Regions from separate parts of the Frigoribacterium sp. RIT-PI-h genome, predicted to be linked through region 2. Evidence: predicted binding sites of a transcription regulator. Region 2 holds the regulator's gene; the other holds the start of a gene.
What was found. Region 2 encodes HrcA, which represses chaperone genes, less so after heat shock. Its sites were predicted from a motif close to TTNGCACTCGNNNNNNNCGAGTGCNAA; they were not measured.
Positions count from the first base shown of each region.

Region 1: the regulator HrcA is predicted to act here: its motif matches at 5,535-5,561, upstream of groES (co-chaperone GroES).

Region 1 covers NZ_LHOZ01000113.1:4,376-12,011, forward strand. The annotation lists gene AEQ27_RS15025 (right-handed parallel beta-helix repeat-containing protein) at 1-82, shown strand, start outside; gene tsaB (tRNA (adenosine(37)-N6)-threonylcarbamoyltransferase complex dimerization subunit type 1 TsaB) at 171-845, shown strand; gene rimI (ribosomal protein S18-alanine N-acetyltransferase) at 842-1,381, shown strand; gene tsaD (tRNA (adenosine(37)-N6)-threonylcarbamoyltransferase complex transferase subunit TsaD) at 1,378-2,475, shown strand; gene AEQ27_RS18130 (DUF4190 domain-containing protein) at 2,596-2,997, shown strand; gene AEQ27_RS15050 (DUF4190 domain-containing protein) at 3,174-4,205, shown strand; gene AEQ27_RS15055 (hypothetical protein) at 4,309-5,502, opposite strand; gene groES (co-chaperone GroES) at 5,647-5,943, shown strand; gene rarD (EamA family transporter RarD) at 6,140-7,120, shown strand; gene AEQ27_RS15070 (ABC transporter substrate-binding protein) at 7,283-7,636, shown strand, end outside.
Region 2 covers NZ_LHOZ01000067.1:957-8,592, reverse strand. The annotation lists gene AEQ27_RS08300 (PhoH family protein) at 1-283, opposite strand, end outside; gene AEQ27_RS08295 (histidine triad nucleotide-binding protein) at 273-650, opposite strand; gene AEQ27_RS08290 (16S rRNA (uracil(1498)-N(3))-methyltransferase) at 560-1,444, opposite strand; gene dnaJ (molecular chaperone DnaJ) at 1,447-2,565, opposite strand; gene hrcA (heat-inducible transcriptional repressor HrcA) at 2,675-3,697, opposite strand; gene AEQ27_RS18305 (DUF4870 domain-containing protein) at 3,878-4,381, shown strand; gene hemW (radical SAM family heme chaperone HemW) at 4,505-5,731, opposite strand; gene AEQ27_RS08265 (DUF1990 family protein) at 5,734-6,507, opposite strand; gene lepA (translation elongation factor 4) at 6,513-7,636, opposite strand, start outside.

The DNA of each region.
Region 1 (7,636 bases), on a different contig from region 2:
CGGCATCGTGTCGGCCCTGCCGTCCGACATCGCCGCGCTCCTCGGCCAGCCCGGGACGGCCCGACGCATCGGCGCCTTCTGACCCATCTGACGGAGCCCGGCCCCGGCCGGGCTCCGTCACCCGTCAGGAGGCGCGGGTCGGCTTCCCTGCACCGCCTACGATTGACCCCGTGATCCTGGCCATCGACACCTCAGCCGGCTCGTCCGTCGCCGTCGTCGACCGTGACGGCGGCGTCCTCTCCGAACACACGGTCGCCGACACCCGGCGTCACGCCGAGGTGATCGGCCGTCTGATCGACGACGCCCTGCGCGAGGCCGGTGTCGCCCCGGCCGAGCTCTCCGCCGTGGTCGCGGGTCGCGGCCCCGGCCCCTTCACGGGCCTGCGCGTCGGAATCGCCGCCGCCCGGGCCTTCGCGTTCGGCGCCGGCGTGCCGTGCCTGTCGGTCGGTAGTCACGACGCCGTCGCGTTCGAGCGGCTCTCGGCGGCTGCCGGTCGCTCCGTCGGCACCGCCGGCGGGCCCGTCGACTCGCTGCTCGTCGTCGTCACCGACGCCCGCCGCCGCGAGGTGGCCTACAGCTCGTGGTCGGGGCTCGACGACGACGGCCTGCCCGTGCTCGTGGCCGGCCCCGCCCTCGTGAGGCCAGCCGACCTGGACGAGGCGACCGGCGCCTCCTCGTCCTGGCCACGCACCGACCCCGACGCGACGACGGTCTCGGCGGCCGCCCTGGGCATGCTGGCCGAGCGGCTCTTCGAGCACGGTCGCGCGTTCGCCGACGCCGAGCCCCTGTACCTGCGCGAGCCCGACGTCACCCCGTCGGCCGGTCCGAAGCCGGTCAGGCGATGAGCGTGCTGCTGCGCACGGCCACCCTCGACGACCTCGACGGCATCATGGCGATCGAGACGACGACCTTCGAGAACGACGCCTGGTCGCGGGCGAGCATGACGCATGAGCTGACGGCCCCGGGCGGTCGGTATCTGGTCGCCACCGCCGAAGGCGATGACACCACCGTCATAGGTTACGCCGGCATGCTGGCGCCGAAGGGCGCGCCCGAGGCCGACATCCAGACCATCGCCGTCCTCGCGGAGCACCAGGGGAAGGGGCTCGGGCGGGCGATGCTGACCCAGCTGCTCACCGAGGCCCGTCAGGGCGGCGTGCGCGAGGTGTTCCTCGAGGTGCGCGCCGACAACCCCGGGGCACAGCACCTCTACGAGACGCTCGGTTTCGAGCAGATCGCCGTCCGCACGCGGTACTACATGCCCGACGGGGTCGACGCCGTCGTCATGCGACTGAACGTCCCGGCGGCCGTCACCGAGACCACCCCGGGCCGCGTCGAGCCGTTCGGCGACGCGCCCCTCGACGAACAGGACGTCCGCCCGTGACCGCCACCCGCGCCTCCTCGTCCGCCGTCGCCGAGCCGGCCGTCCGCGAGCCGCTCGTGCTCGGCATCGAGACCAGCTGCGACGAGACCGGCATCGGCATCGTGCGCGGCCGCACCCTGCTCGCCAACGTCATCTCGTCGTCCATGGACGAACACGCCCGCTACGGCGGCGTCGTCCCCGAGGTCGCCGCGCGCGCCCCCCCCGGGGCGCCCGACCCCGCCCCCGCCGCGGCGCTCGCCGAGGCCGGGGTGACGACGGCCGGGCTCGACGCGATCGCCGTGACGAGCGGGCCCGGGCTCGCCGGGGCGCTCATGGTCGGCGTCGGTGCGGCCAAGGCCCTCGCCCTGGCGACCGGCAAGCCCCTCTACGCCGTGAACCACCTCGTCGGCCACGTCGGGGCCGACGTGCTGCGCGACGACGGCAGCGAGCTCGAGTTGCCGACCATCGCACTGCTCGTCTCGGGCGGCCACACCTCGTTGCTGCACGTGCGCGACCTCGTCGACGACGTCGAACTGCTCGGCGAGACGATCGACGACGCCGCGGGCGAGGCGTTCGACAAGGTGGCCCGCCTGCTCGGACTGCCCTACCCCGGCGGGCCTCAGATCGACCGCGTCGCCGAGGGCGGCGACCCGAAGGCAGTCCGCTTCCCGCGGGGGCTGACCCTGCCGAAAGACCTGGCGAAGCACCGGTACGACTTCTCGTTCTCGGGGCTGAAGACGGCTGTGGCCCGGTGGGTCGAACAGCGCCGCAGCGAAGGAGGCGCGGTGCCGGTCGCCGACGTCGCCGCCAGCTTCCGCGAGGCCGTCGCCGACGTCCTGCTCACCAAAGCGCTCGCGGCCTGCGCCGACCGGGGCGTGCCCCGCCTGCTGCTCGGCGGGGGAGTCGTCGCCAACGCCCGCGTGCGCGAGCTCGCGGCCGAGCGGTGCGCGGCGGCCGGGGTCGAGCTGCGCGTGCCGCCCCTCTCGCTGTGCACCGACAACGGCGCCATGATCGCGGCGCTGGGCGCCGAGCTCGTGTCGCGGGGCCGGGCACCGTCGCCGCTCGACTTCGGGGCCGACTCGACGTTGCCGGTGACGACGGTCCAGGCCGTCTGAGCCACGGTCGGGTCCGACGAGCACGGGGTCACGGTCGGCGACCGTCCCCCGCCGATAGCATGACGGGGTTCGACCGACCGCGGCCGTCACCGGCCGAGCCCCAGACGAAGGACGTCACCGATGACCGACCAGAACCCCACGCCCTACGGCCAGCCCTCGCCGCAGAACCCCTACCAGGGGCAGCAGCCGACCCACCAGGGGCAGCCCTACGGTGGCCAGCCCGCCTACCAGGGGCAGAACGGCGCTCCCGGCCAGCGCAACACCCTCGCCCTCGTGTCGATGATCCTCGGCATCGCCGGCTTCCTGACCTCGATCACGGCCCTCGGTGCCATCGTCACCGGCCACATGGCACTGAGCCAGATCAAGAAGCGGGGCGAAGAGGGCCGCGGGATGGCCCTGACGGGTCTCATCCTCGGCTACGTCGTCGTCGCCCTGACGATCATCGGCATCATCCTGCTCGTGGTCCTCTTCGGTGCCATCGCCAGCAACCCCGGCCTCTACGACGGCAGCTACGACTCGTAGGTCGTCCTCACGTCGTCGGGCGTCGCCTCCCAGGGGCCGCTCATCACGACCCTCGCTAGCATGACGGGGTCCGCACCGGACGGTGTGGGCCCTTTCGTGTCCCGGGACGCGACCGTCACAGGCGTGACCGGCCGCTCCGGCGGCACGACCGACGCACCGCTCGCGAAAGGCAGCTGATGGCCACCGACGACACCACCCCCGAGAAGCCGTCCTCGGCGCCGACCGCGCCCTCGGCTCCGACGCCGCCCGCGGCACCCACCGCGCCCCCCGCGCGCCCGACCGAGGGGAGCGGTGCGGCCACCGCCCCGCCGCCGCTGCCGCCGACCGCCTTCCCGGGGGCCGCGTCCCAACCGCCTGCCTCGTCGCCGTACGCCGGGGCCGGAGTGTCGCCGACAGGGTCGGCACCCTACGGCGCACCCCAGGGGCCTCCGGCTCCGCAGTCCCGCCCGGGGCAGGTCCCGCCGGGTGCGCCCCAGCCGCCCCGGCCGCCTTACGGCCAGCCGGGTGTGCAGCCGCCGGCGGGGTACGGGCAGCAGGGCTACGGGCAGCAGGGCTACGGCCCGCAGCCTGGCTACGGCCAGCAGCCCGGATACGGCCAGCAGCCCGGGTACGGCCAGCCGCAGGGTCAGCAGTCGGGCTACGGCCAGCCGCAGGCTCAGCCGGGCTACGGCCAGCCGCAGGGTCAGCCGGGCTACGGCCAGCCGCAGGGTCACGGCCAGCAGCCGCAGGCTCAGCAGCCCTCCGGTCAGCCCGGTGCGCCGTACGGTCAGCAGTCGTTCGGCCAGCAGGGTCAGCCCGGTGGACAGTATGGCCAGCAGGGTCAGCCCAGTGGACAGTACGGTCAGCAGGGTCAGCAGGGCCAGCCCGGTGCCCAGTACGGCCAGCAGCCCTACGGATCGCCCTACCCGCCGTACGCCTCAGCGGGTGCTGCTCAGCCCCCTCGACTGCTCAGCCTGCTCTCGATGATCGGCTCGATCGCCGGCGTCGTGCTCGCACCCTTCACCTTCGGGCTCTCGATCGTGGCGTCCATCGCCGGCGTCGTGCTCGGGCACCTGGGCATGTCGCGTGAGCGTCACGCCCGCGGGTTCTGGCTCACCGGGCTGATCGTCGGCTACGCCGGCATCGCGTTGATCATCATCGGCTGGGTGGCCTTCGGCCTCTGGATCGCCGGCTTCTCGTCGAGTTCCGACTACTACGGCGGGTACTGACCGTCGCCTCACCTCGGTGGGGCATCGAGTGGGCAGAAGATGTCGTTCCCGCGCCGCCGGCGAACGACGTCTTCTGCCCACTCGTGCATGACGGCCGGAAGGCTCAGACCAGGCGCTCGCAGAGCAGGGCCGTGTGCCGCCCCGCGACCCGGGTCAGCACGAGGGTCGCCGACCCGGTGCCCTGCAGCGACAGGCGCTTGCGGAACGTCGCGGGGTCGACGTCGACCCCGCGCTTCTTGATCTCGAGGCGGCCGATGCCCCGCGCCCGCAGCTCGCGCTTCAGCGTCCGCTCGTCGAGCGGGAAGGTCTCGAGCACGCGGAAACCCTGCGCGAAGGGGGTGTCGACCCGCGCCTCCGTCGTCAGCCAGGCGATGTCGCGACTGATCATGCGGGCGTCGATCGACCGGGCCAGGTCGCCGATCAGGCGCGCCCGGATGACGGCACCGTCGGGCTCGTAGAGGTACTCGCCGAGGTCACCCGGGTCCACGTCGTCCGAGTCGGCGGCGGCCGTCAGCTCGGATGCCCCGGAGGCGGCGATCACCAGCGCGGACCGGCCCACCCCCGGCCGCGCGAGCGGGCCGAACCACACGCCCACCTCGACCACGTCGCGGTCGACCGAGATCCACTGGCACTCGGCGTCGGTCGGCAACAGCTCGCGGTCGACGCCCGGGCCGAGCTTGACGCCGGTGGGCAGGCGGTCGGCGAAGCCGAAGGCGACGTCGAGGCCGGGGGACCAGTCGGCCGGATCGGCGAGGCGCTTGGTGGCGCTGTGGCCGGAGGGGCGTCGCGCCGGGTCGAGGAAGACGCCCTCGACGCCCCCGAGGTCGGTCGTCTCGGCGTCCCCCTGCTCGACCCGCGACGACGGCCACGGCGCGAGGGTGTACGAGGCGACGGCCGCGGTGGCCTCGTCGCGGTCGACGGCGAGCACGTCGAGGGCGAGCGCGGCGAACGCGAGGGCGTCGCCCCCGGTGCCGCGGCCGAGGTCGGCCACGCTGCCGGTGCCCGCCGCGGCGTGGCGTCCGGCGTGGCGGGCGGCGACCGGGAGGCGCGTGGCCTGTTCGAGGCCCGCCTCGGCGAACAGCATGCGGCGCGCGAACGCGCCGACCTTGGCGGTCGCCCGGCCTCGGGGCCGGGCCTGGGTGAGCACCGCCGACGCGAGGGCGGGGGAGTGGCCCTGCTTGCGCAACGCGGCCACCGTCCCGACGACGTCGTCGCCGGTGGCTCCGCCCGTCGGCAGCGAGTCGAGCAGCCGCAGCCCCTCGGGCGAGAGGACTTCGAGCAGCGCGGAGGAATCCATGTCGTCCAGTGTGACGCACGCGGGCCGACGCGTTGGCACTCGGATTGACCGAGTGCCAGTCTCGTCCTACAGTTGTTCTGGCACTCGCCCCCGGCAAGTGCCAGCCCCCATGTTTTCGTAGCACCGAGAAAGAAGAGGTCACCCGTGTCGGTCAGCATCAAGCCGCTCGAAGATCGCATCGTCATTCGTCAGGTCGAAGCCGAGCAGACCACTGCTTCGGGTCTCGTGATCCCCGACACCGCCAAAGAGAAGCCCCAAGAGGGTGAAGTGGTGGCGGTCGGCCCGGGCCGCATCGATGACAACGGCAACCGCGTGCCGCCCGACGTCGCCACCGGCGACAAGGTCATCTACAGCAAGTACGGCGGAACCGAGGTGAAGTACGGCGGAGAAGACTTGCTCGTGCTCTCGGCTCGCGACGTCCTGGCGGGCATCGTCCGCTAGCACCCCGGCACGGCTCCGGCCGTGCCCCGCGACCCCGGGCGCCGTCCCGACGGCCCCTGCTCCGGCAGGGGCCTTCGGCGTGTGGGCGACGTGGCCGCCGGCCTCCGCTCGTCCCCAGGCGTGATCGTCCGTCGATCGATCCACGGTGGCAGGAGTGGCCGTTCCGGCGACGGGCGCAGCGACCTAGAGTCGCCTGGTGACCTCGACCCGCGCCTCCTCGTCCCCCTCCGCCCCGACCTCGGGGCTCGGCGTCGCCGGGGCCGGCGGGGCGGGCCTGGCCTACGCCCTGGGGGCCTACGGGCTCTGGGGTGTGCTGCCGGTGTACTTCCTGCTGTTGGCCCCGGCCGGCCCGTTCGAGATCGTCGCGTGGCGGGTGCTGTTCTCGCTCGTCTTCTGCGCGGTGCTGCTCGTCGTGGCGGGGGCGCTGCGCTCGTTCCTCGCTCTGCTGCGGCAGCCCCGCGTGGTGGGCACCATGGGGCTGGCGGGGGCGTTCATCGTCGTCAACTGGACGGTCTTCATCTCGGCGACGCTCAGCGGGCACGTGGTCGAGGCGGCCCTGGGGTACTTCATCAACCCGATCGTGACGGTCCTCCTCGGCGTGGTGGTGCTGCGTGAACGGCTGCGCACGACCCAGTGGGTGGCCGTCGGGCTGAGTGCCGTCGCCGTCCTCGTGATCGCGATCGGGGCGGGCAGGCCCCCGTCCATCTCGCTCGTCCTCGCGTTCTCGTTCGGGCTCTACGGCCTGGTGAAGAAGCAGGTCGGTGGTCGGGTCGACGCGGTCGGCGGGCTCACGCTCGAGACGCTGTGGATCGCACCCTTCGCGGCCGTCACCCTGATCGTGCTGCACGTGACGGGCCTCGGGGGCGGCGTCGTGCTGGGCACCGTGAGCGTCGGGCACACCCTCGCGACGATCGGCACGGGCGTGATCACGGCCGTGCCGCTGCTGCTCTTCGCCTCGGCGACGCGTCGGCTGCCCCTGACGACCGTGGGCCTGACGCAGTACGTCGCCCCCGTGCTGCAGTTCGTCGTGGGTGTCGTCGTGCTCGGAGAGCACATGTCGGCGGCGCGATGGGTCGGCTTCGAGATCGTCTGGGTCGCCTCGATCGTGCTCACCGTCGACATGGTGCGTGCGGGGCGGCGGTCACGTCGACCGGTCGCGGTGGCACCGACCGCCTAGAAGCGACCATCCCTCGCAAAGTCACGAATGGCTAACGAAACGTCACTTTGACGTCGAGAACACACGCCAGAAACATTCGACCCCTAGTTTCGGACCAATCGCGGCAGGTTCGACCGCCACCGGTCGGGCTGCACTGCCGCTGTCCACGAAAGGGTTCCACGGATGATCCGATCCAGCACCGCCCTCCGAGCACTGGCTCTCGCCGGCGCAGCCTCCGTGCTGCTCGCTGCCTGTTCGACGGCATCTCCCTCTGACGACGCCTCGTCGTCGTCGTCGGCCAAGGCCGATCCCGCCGCCAAGTGCGAGGTCGGGACGCCCAGCACCGATCCCTTCGCGATCGGCACCATGCTGCCGCTGACCGGAACCCTGGCCTACCTCGGCCCGCCCGCCATCGCGGGGGCGAACCTGGCCATCAGCGACATCAACGCCGCCGGCGGCGTGCTCGACCAACCCGCCGAGATCTCGACCAGCACCGACTCGGGCGACAGCAACGACATGACCGTGTCGAGCAACGCC
Region 2 (7,636 bases):
CGGCCGGGCCGAGGTCGTGGCCGCCCCGGACCATCGAGACGAGCTCGTCGACGAGCCCCTCGGCCCGGTCGACGGCGGACGAGGGCCCCTCGAGGGTGACCTCGTTGCCGCGCACGAGCACGCGGACCTCGGGGTACTGCTTCTCGACCGCACGGAGCAGGCGGTCTTGCGGGCCCAGCAGCTGGACCATGGCGACGCCGTCGACGCTGACGTCGACGCGCCGGACGTCGTCGCCCGTCGTCGGTGTCGAGGGGCCGGTGGCGTTCGTGTCGCTAGTGGGCAAGGGTGCCTTCCTCCAGGGGTCCGCCGAGCACATGGGCGTGCACGTGGAACACGGTCTGCCCGGCGGATGCGCCGGTGTTGAAGATCAAACGGAACTCGGACCCGGAGTGTTCCCCGAACGCCGCCGGGTCGGCCGCGAGCCGGGAGGCGGTCGCCACCAGCTCGGCGAGCAGCGCCGGGTCGCCCGCGGCGAGTTCGACGACGTCGCGGTACGCCTGGGTCTTGGGCACCACGAGCAGGTGGACGGGTGCCCGGGGCGCGATGTCGCGGAAGGCGATCACCGTGTCGCTCTCGAACACGATGTCGGCGGGGATCTCGCGCGCGGCGGTGCGGCCGAAGACGGGGGGCTCGTCGGAGGTCTCGGACATGCTGCCCATCGTAGCGACGACCGCCGACACGGCCCCCGGGGGGGTCGGGGTCCCCGGCGGCCGAGACGTGCGCCCAGGACGGGGAGCGCGGCGGGGCCGGCCGAGGGGGTGCGGGGGGCGGCGTCCCGGGGGCGCGCGGGGGGGGCACCCGCCGCGGCGAGCTGCTGCAGTCGGGCGGGCGACCCCCCGCCCTCGGGACCGACGACCACGACGACGCGGGCGGGCACCCCGCCCCCCGCGGTCAGGTCGACCGCCGTCGGCGCCGGCTCGGCAGCCGGCTCGAGCGCGAGCGCGAGATCGCGGGAGGCGCGCTCGGCCAGCAGCCGCGTCGTCGCGAGCCCGGACACCTCGGGTGCCCACGGACGGATGGACTGCTTGGTCGCCTCGCGCACGATCGTCGACCAGCGGGTGAGCCCCTTGGCGACCTTGGGGCCCTCCCACCGGGAGATGCTGCGGGCCGCGGCCCACGGCACGATCTCGTCGACGCCGAGCTCGGTCGCGGCCTGCACCGCGAGCTCGTCGCGATCGCCCTTGGCGAGGGCCTGGGCGAGGACCAGCCGCGTCGTCGGCGGCTCGTGCCGCACCACCCGCGTCGAGAGCAGCACCAAGCGCTCGGGAGCCGCCTCGGTCACCTCGCCCTGGACGACCAAGCCCCGACCGTTGCCGAGGGTGAGTGCCTCGCCCACCCGCACGCGGCTGACCGTGACCGCGTGCCGGGCCTCGGAACCGGTCAGCTCGACGGTCCCGCCGACGTCGGCGGCGACCAGGTCGTCGACCAGGTAGAAGTGCGCCACGATCAGAAGTTCAGGAAGCGGTCGCGCAACTTGCCGAAGAGGCCCTGTTGGAAGTGCGACAACTCGGGAGCCGGGGAGCGCCGACCGGAGGCGAACTTCTCGATCAGCTCGCGCTCTTTGTGGCTGAGCTTGGTCGGGGTGACCACCTGGACGCCGATCTTGAGGTCGCCGCGACCCGTTCCGCGCAGACGCGTGATCCCGCGGTCCTTCACGGTGATGATGTCGGCGCTCTGGGTGCCGGGCCTGATCTCGACCTCGATCTCGCCGTCGAGCCCGGTGAGCGTCGTCGACGTGCCGAGGATGGCGTCGGCCATCTGCACCTCGAGCGTCGCCAGCAGGTCGTCGCCGTTGCGGCTGTACGTGTCGTGGTGGCGCACCTTGACCTCGAGGTAGAGGTCGCCGTTCGGGCCGCCGGCCTGGCCGACCTCGCCCTGGCCGGGCAGTTGGAGCCTGAGGCCCGTGTCGACGCCCGCGGGGATGTCGATGGGGATCGAGCGACGGGCCCGTACGCGGCCCTGCCCCTGGCAGGTCGGGCAGGGGTTCGGGATGACGGTGCCGTAGCCCCGGCAGGTGCCGCACGGGCTCGACGTCATGACGTTGCCGAGCAGGGAGCGCACGGTGCGCTGGATCTGGCCGGAGCCACCGCAGATGTCGCAGGTCTGCGGCGACGTGCCGGGCGCGCAGCACGAGCCGCTGCACGTGTCGCAGAGGACGGCCGTGTCGACCTCGATGTCGCGCTGGGTGCCGAAGACGATGTCCTCGAGGTCGACCTCGAGGCGCAGCAGGGCGTCCTGCCCTCGCTCGCGTCGCGACCGCGGGCCCTGGCGCTGACCCTGGCCACCCCCGCCGCCGAAGAACGCGTCGAAGATGTCGCCGAAGCCGGCGGCCCCGCCTCCTCCGCCGCCACCGAAACCGGGCTGCGGGCCGAGGTCGTACCGTTCGCGCTGCTGCGGATCGCTGAGCACGTCGTAGGCGTGCGTGACGTCCTTGAAGCGTTCGGACGCCTCGGGGCTGGGGTTGACGTCGGGGTGCAGCTCGCGGGCGAGCTTGCGGTACGCCTTCTTGATCTCTTCCGGGGTCGCCTGACGGTCGACTCCGAGGACGTCGTAATGATCTGCCACTGGTTCTCGTCTGCCTCTGGTGTGGTGTGGTGGTCTTCCCGGCGGGGCCGGGCCCGGCGGACCGGGACGGGGATGGGGGTCGTGGGACGGCCGGGGCCGTCGGCGTCGGCTACCGTTCGGCGAGCAGCGACGACAGGTAGCGGGCGACGGCACGCACCGCCGCCATGTTGGTCGAGTAGTCCATGCGCATGGGCCCGAGGACGCCGAGCCTCGCGATCTCGCTGCCCTGCGTCGAGTACCCGCTGGCCAGCACCGACGCCTGCGACAACCCGAACGAGGCGTTTTCACGCCCGATGCTCGCGGCCACGTCGACGGCGTCGAGTTGCATCTCGCCGAACAACCGCAGCAGCGCGACCTGCTCTTCGATCGCCTCGAGCACCGGGAAGAGGTCGCCGCTGAAGTCGTCGCCCGTGCGCACGAGGTTCGCCGCGCCGGCCATGACGAGGCGGTCCTGGCGTCCGGCGGCGATCTGCTCGGTGAGGCTCGCGACGACGACGCCGACGACCGCCGCGAGGTCGGGGCGGAAGCGCGTCGGCAGGTCGGTGAGGGCCGTGGACGCCTCGCCCAGGGGCCGTCCGCCGACCGCGGCGTTGATGGCGGCCCGCAGCTCGGACAGGAAGGACTCGTCGACGGTGGTGCGGATGTCGACGACCCGCTGCTCGACCTGGCCGCTGTCGGTGATGAGCACCGTCATGACGCGGCCGTCGCCCAGGCTGACCAGCTCGACGTGACGCACGCGGGCCCGGGAGAAGGTGGGGTACTGCACCAGCGCCACCTGGTTGGTGAGCTGCGACAGCAGACGGACCGTCCGACCCAGCACCTCGTCGAGGTCGGTGGAGTCGCCGAGGAAGGTCTCGATGGCCTGACGCTGGGCGGCGCTGAGCGGTCGCAGGTCGGCGAGCTGGTTGACGAAGAGCCGGTAGCCCTTGTCGGTCGGCACGCGACCCGACGAGGTGTGCGGGGCCGCGATGAGCTCTTCTTCTTCGAGCAGCGCCATGTCGTTGCGGATCGTCGCCGCCGAGACGCCGAACTGGTGTCGCTCGACGATGGACTTGGACCCCACCGGCTCGCGGGACGCGACGTAGTCGTGCACGATGACGCGCAGCACTTCGAGACCGCGTTCGGAGACCATGACGCACCTCTCTTCGCTCGACGCCCCCCGGGTCGTCCGCACGCCGGGCGACCGGGCCTGGCACTCGCCGTGCCGGACTGCCAATCGTACGACACCTCCGTCGCGAGGCCTACTCGCGCCGCGCCCGGCTGCCCTAGGGTGGCGGGGACATCCGCAGGACACTCACGAACAGGTGCAGCCATGACCGAGACCCCTCCCGCCCAGCCGAACGGCCCGCAGAACGGTCAGCCCGGCCAGAACGGGCAGCCCGGCCAGCCCTACGGCCAAGGCCAGCAGCCCGGTCAGCCCTTCGGTCAGGGCCAGCAGCCCGGCCCCGGCTACGGTCAGCAGCCCGGCTACCAGCCGCAGCCCGTCCAGCCCATGCGCCCTGAGGACGAGAAGCTCTGGGCCACGCTCATCCACCTCGGCGGCATCATCTTCGCGTTCGTCCCGGCGCTCGTCGGCTACCTCGTGCTCAAGGACCGCGGCCCGTTCATCCGGGAGCACACCAAGACGGCGCTGAACTTCCAGATCACCATGGCCATCGTCTACGTGATCTCGGCGATCCTGACGGTCATCGTCATCGGCGGCGTTCTCGCACTCGTCGCCGGCATCCTCGTCGTCATCTTCTCGATCATCGCCGCCGTCGCGGCCAACAAGGGCCAGTGGTACAAGTACCCGCTGACCATCGAGTTCATCAAGTAGACGGTCGACCGGCCCGGACGGGCACGACGCGAGGCGCGACTCCCCCGGGAGCCGCGCCTCCTGCGTTCCCGGCCCGCGCCTCCTCGGTCCGCCGTGCGCGAGGCGCAGGAGGTGGGTGCGCGGTCAGTCGGGCAGCAGGCGCCGCACGACGGCGTCGGCCATCAGGCGACCTTCGCGGGTGAGCACCACGCGACCCTGCAGGGCCGGGCGCCCCTCGACCCAGCCGTCGGCGATGAGGCCGGCGACCGCCTGGCGACCGTCGTCGTCGAGCCCGGAGGTCGGCAGCCCCTCGCGGATGCGCACCCCGAGCAGGACGCGCTCGACCCGACGGGTCTCGTCGTCGAGGGTCTCGCGCCCGGCGGCCGGCGACTCGCCCGCGGCCATGCGCTGCTGGTAGGCGGCCGGGTGCTTGACGTTCCACCAGCGGACGCCACCGACGTGGCTGTGCGCGCCCGGGCCGACGCCCCACCAGTCGTGGCCCTGCCAGTAGGCCAGGTTGTGTCGGGAGCGATGTTCGACACCCCGGGACCAGTTGCTGACCTCGTACCAGTCGTACCCTGCCGCGGCGAGCCGGTCGTCCGCGATCTCGTACATGTCGGCGGCGGTGTCGTCGTCGGGCATCGGGACCTCGCCCCGCTTGATCTGGCGGGCGAGCTTCGTGCCGTCCTCGACGATCAGCGAATAGGCCGAGAGGTGGTCGGGCTGCTGCTCGAGGGCGACGTCGAGCGAACGCCTCCAGTCGTCGAGGGTCTCGCCGGGCGTGCCGTAGATGAGGTCGAGGCTGACGTCGAGCCCGGCGTCGCGCGCCCAGCGCACCACGAACGGGATGCGCTCGGGATCGTGCGTGCGCTCGAGGGTGGCGAGCACGCTCGGCACGGCCGACTGCATGCCGAAGCTGACGCGCGTGAAACCGGCGTCGGCGAGCTGCTGCAGGTACGCGGCGTCGACCGAGTCGGGGTTCGCCTCGGTCGTCACCTCGGCACCCGGCTCGAGACCCCAGGTGTCGACCATCGCGTGCAGCATCGACGTGAGGTCGCCCGAGGGCAGCATCGTCGGGGTGCCCCCGCCGAAGAACACCGAGGAGGCGCGGCGCGGCGGCAGCCCCGCCTCGCGCAGCACCCGGCCCCCGAGCTCGATCTCGGCGACGGCCTGCCCGGCGTAGTCGTCCCGGCGCGCGCCCCGCAGTTCGTCGCCCGTGTACGTGTTGAAGTCGCAGTACCCGCAGCGCACACGGCAGAACGGGACGTGCAGGTAGACCCCGAAGTTGCGGTCGTCCGCGCCGACCGCGACGGTCTCGGGCAGGCGTCCGTCGACGGGGGCGGGATCGCCGAGGGGAAGGGCTCCGGGCACCGTCAGGCGCCGGTTCCCGAGGCGTCGCCGCGCGGGCCGGTCGGGGGCCGGTCGTCACCGCGGGGATCGCCGACCCCGGCCTCGGTGTCCTCGACGACGACGACCTCGTCGGTCTGCTCGCCCTTGTCGTTGAGGCTCAGGGCCCGCAGGTACCGCTTCGTGTACTGCGCCTGCGTGCGTCGCAGGAAGGGTGCCACGAGGCGCCACTTCGCGCTCGACGGCTTCGAGAACGACCGGATGGAGAGCCAGACCGAACCGTCGTCGGTCTGGTCGACGATCCAGGACTCCTCGCCGCTCTCGGGGTGGCCGTCGAGGGTTCCGTACGCGAAGCCCTTGCGCTTCGGTTCGTCGATGACGTAGACGACGCGGACCGGCGCCTCGACCGTGCGCCCGTAGGCCTCGATGCTGGGCGTGGCCGTCGTGCCCGCCGTGAGGAGGGGCGTGCCGTCGGGCGAGTACCGCGACTCGTCCCGCGCGGTCGCCCACTCGGCCGCGTCGACCGGTTGCCCGTGCTCGTCGAACTGGACGGGCGTGTACTCGCTCTCGTCGGCCGGCGGCACGCTGTCGACCCGGACACGGATGCCGCTGCGCTCCTGGATCTGCCAGGTCATGGTGGCGATCCAGGCCGCGGCGAAGCGGGCGTCGCCGTGGCCGACGCGGGCCCGGTACTCGGCCGGCTTGAAGCCCTTCGGCGGGTACTGCATGAGGTCGGGGGCCTGCGTCGCCCCGACCTCGCCGTAGGTCGTGCGGGTCTCGGTGTGGGTGGCTCGACGCATGCGCCCTACTTCTTGTCTTTCTTCTCGACGTCGCCGCTGAGGGCGGCGATGAAGGCCTCTTGGGGCACGTCGACCCGACCGATGGTCTTCATGCGCTTCTTGCCCTCTTTCTGCTTCTCGAGCAGCTTGCGCTTGCGCGAGATGTCGCCGCCGTAGCACTTGGCCAGGACGTCCTTGCGCATGGCGCGGATGCTCTCGCGGGCGATGATCCGGGCACCGATGGCGGCCTGGATGGGCACCTCGAACTGCTGCCTCGGGATGAGCTCGCGCAGCCGGCCCGTCATGAGGACCCCGTAGGCGTAGGCCTTGTCGCGGTGCACGATCGCGCTGAACGCGTCGACCTGTTCGCCCTGCAGCAGGATGTCGACCTTGACCAGGTCGGCCTCTTGGTCGCCGATCGGTTCGTAGTCGAGGCTGGCGTAGCCCGCGGTCTTCGACTTGAGGCTGTCGAAGAAGTCGAACACGATCTCGCCGAGGGGCATCGCGTAGCGGATCTCGACCCTGTCCTCACCGAGGTACTCCATGCCGAGCAGGGTGCCGCGGCGCTGTTGGCAGAGCTCCATGATCACGCCGACGTAGTCCTTCGGCGCGAGGATGCCCGCCTTGACCATGGGCTCGCTGACGCTGGTGATCTTGCCGCCCGGGAACTCGCTGGGGTTGGTGACCGTGACGGTCTGCCTGTCTTCGGTGGTGACCTCGTAGATGACGCTCGGCGCCGTCGTGATGAGGTCGAGGCCGAACTCACGCTCGAGGCGCTCGGTGACGATCTCGAGGTGCAGCAGGCCGAGGAACCCGCAACGGAAGCCGAACCCCAGGGCCACCGAGGTCTCGGGCTCGTACACGAGCGCAGCGTCCGACAGCTTGAGCTTGTCGAGGGCCTCGCGCAGGATGGGGTAGTCGCTGCCGTCGATCGGGTAGAGCCCCGAGAAGACCATGGGCAGCGGCTCGGTGTAGCCGCTGAGCGCCTCGGTCGCGGGCTTGGCCGCCGTCGTGACGGTGTCGCCCACCTTCGACAGGCGGACGTCCTTCACGCCGGTGATGAGGTAGCCGACCTCGCCGACCGACAGCCCCTGGCTGGGGACGGGCTCGGGCGACGAGACGCCGATCTCGAGGATGTCGTGCGTCGACT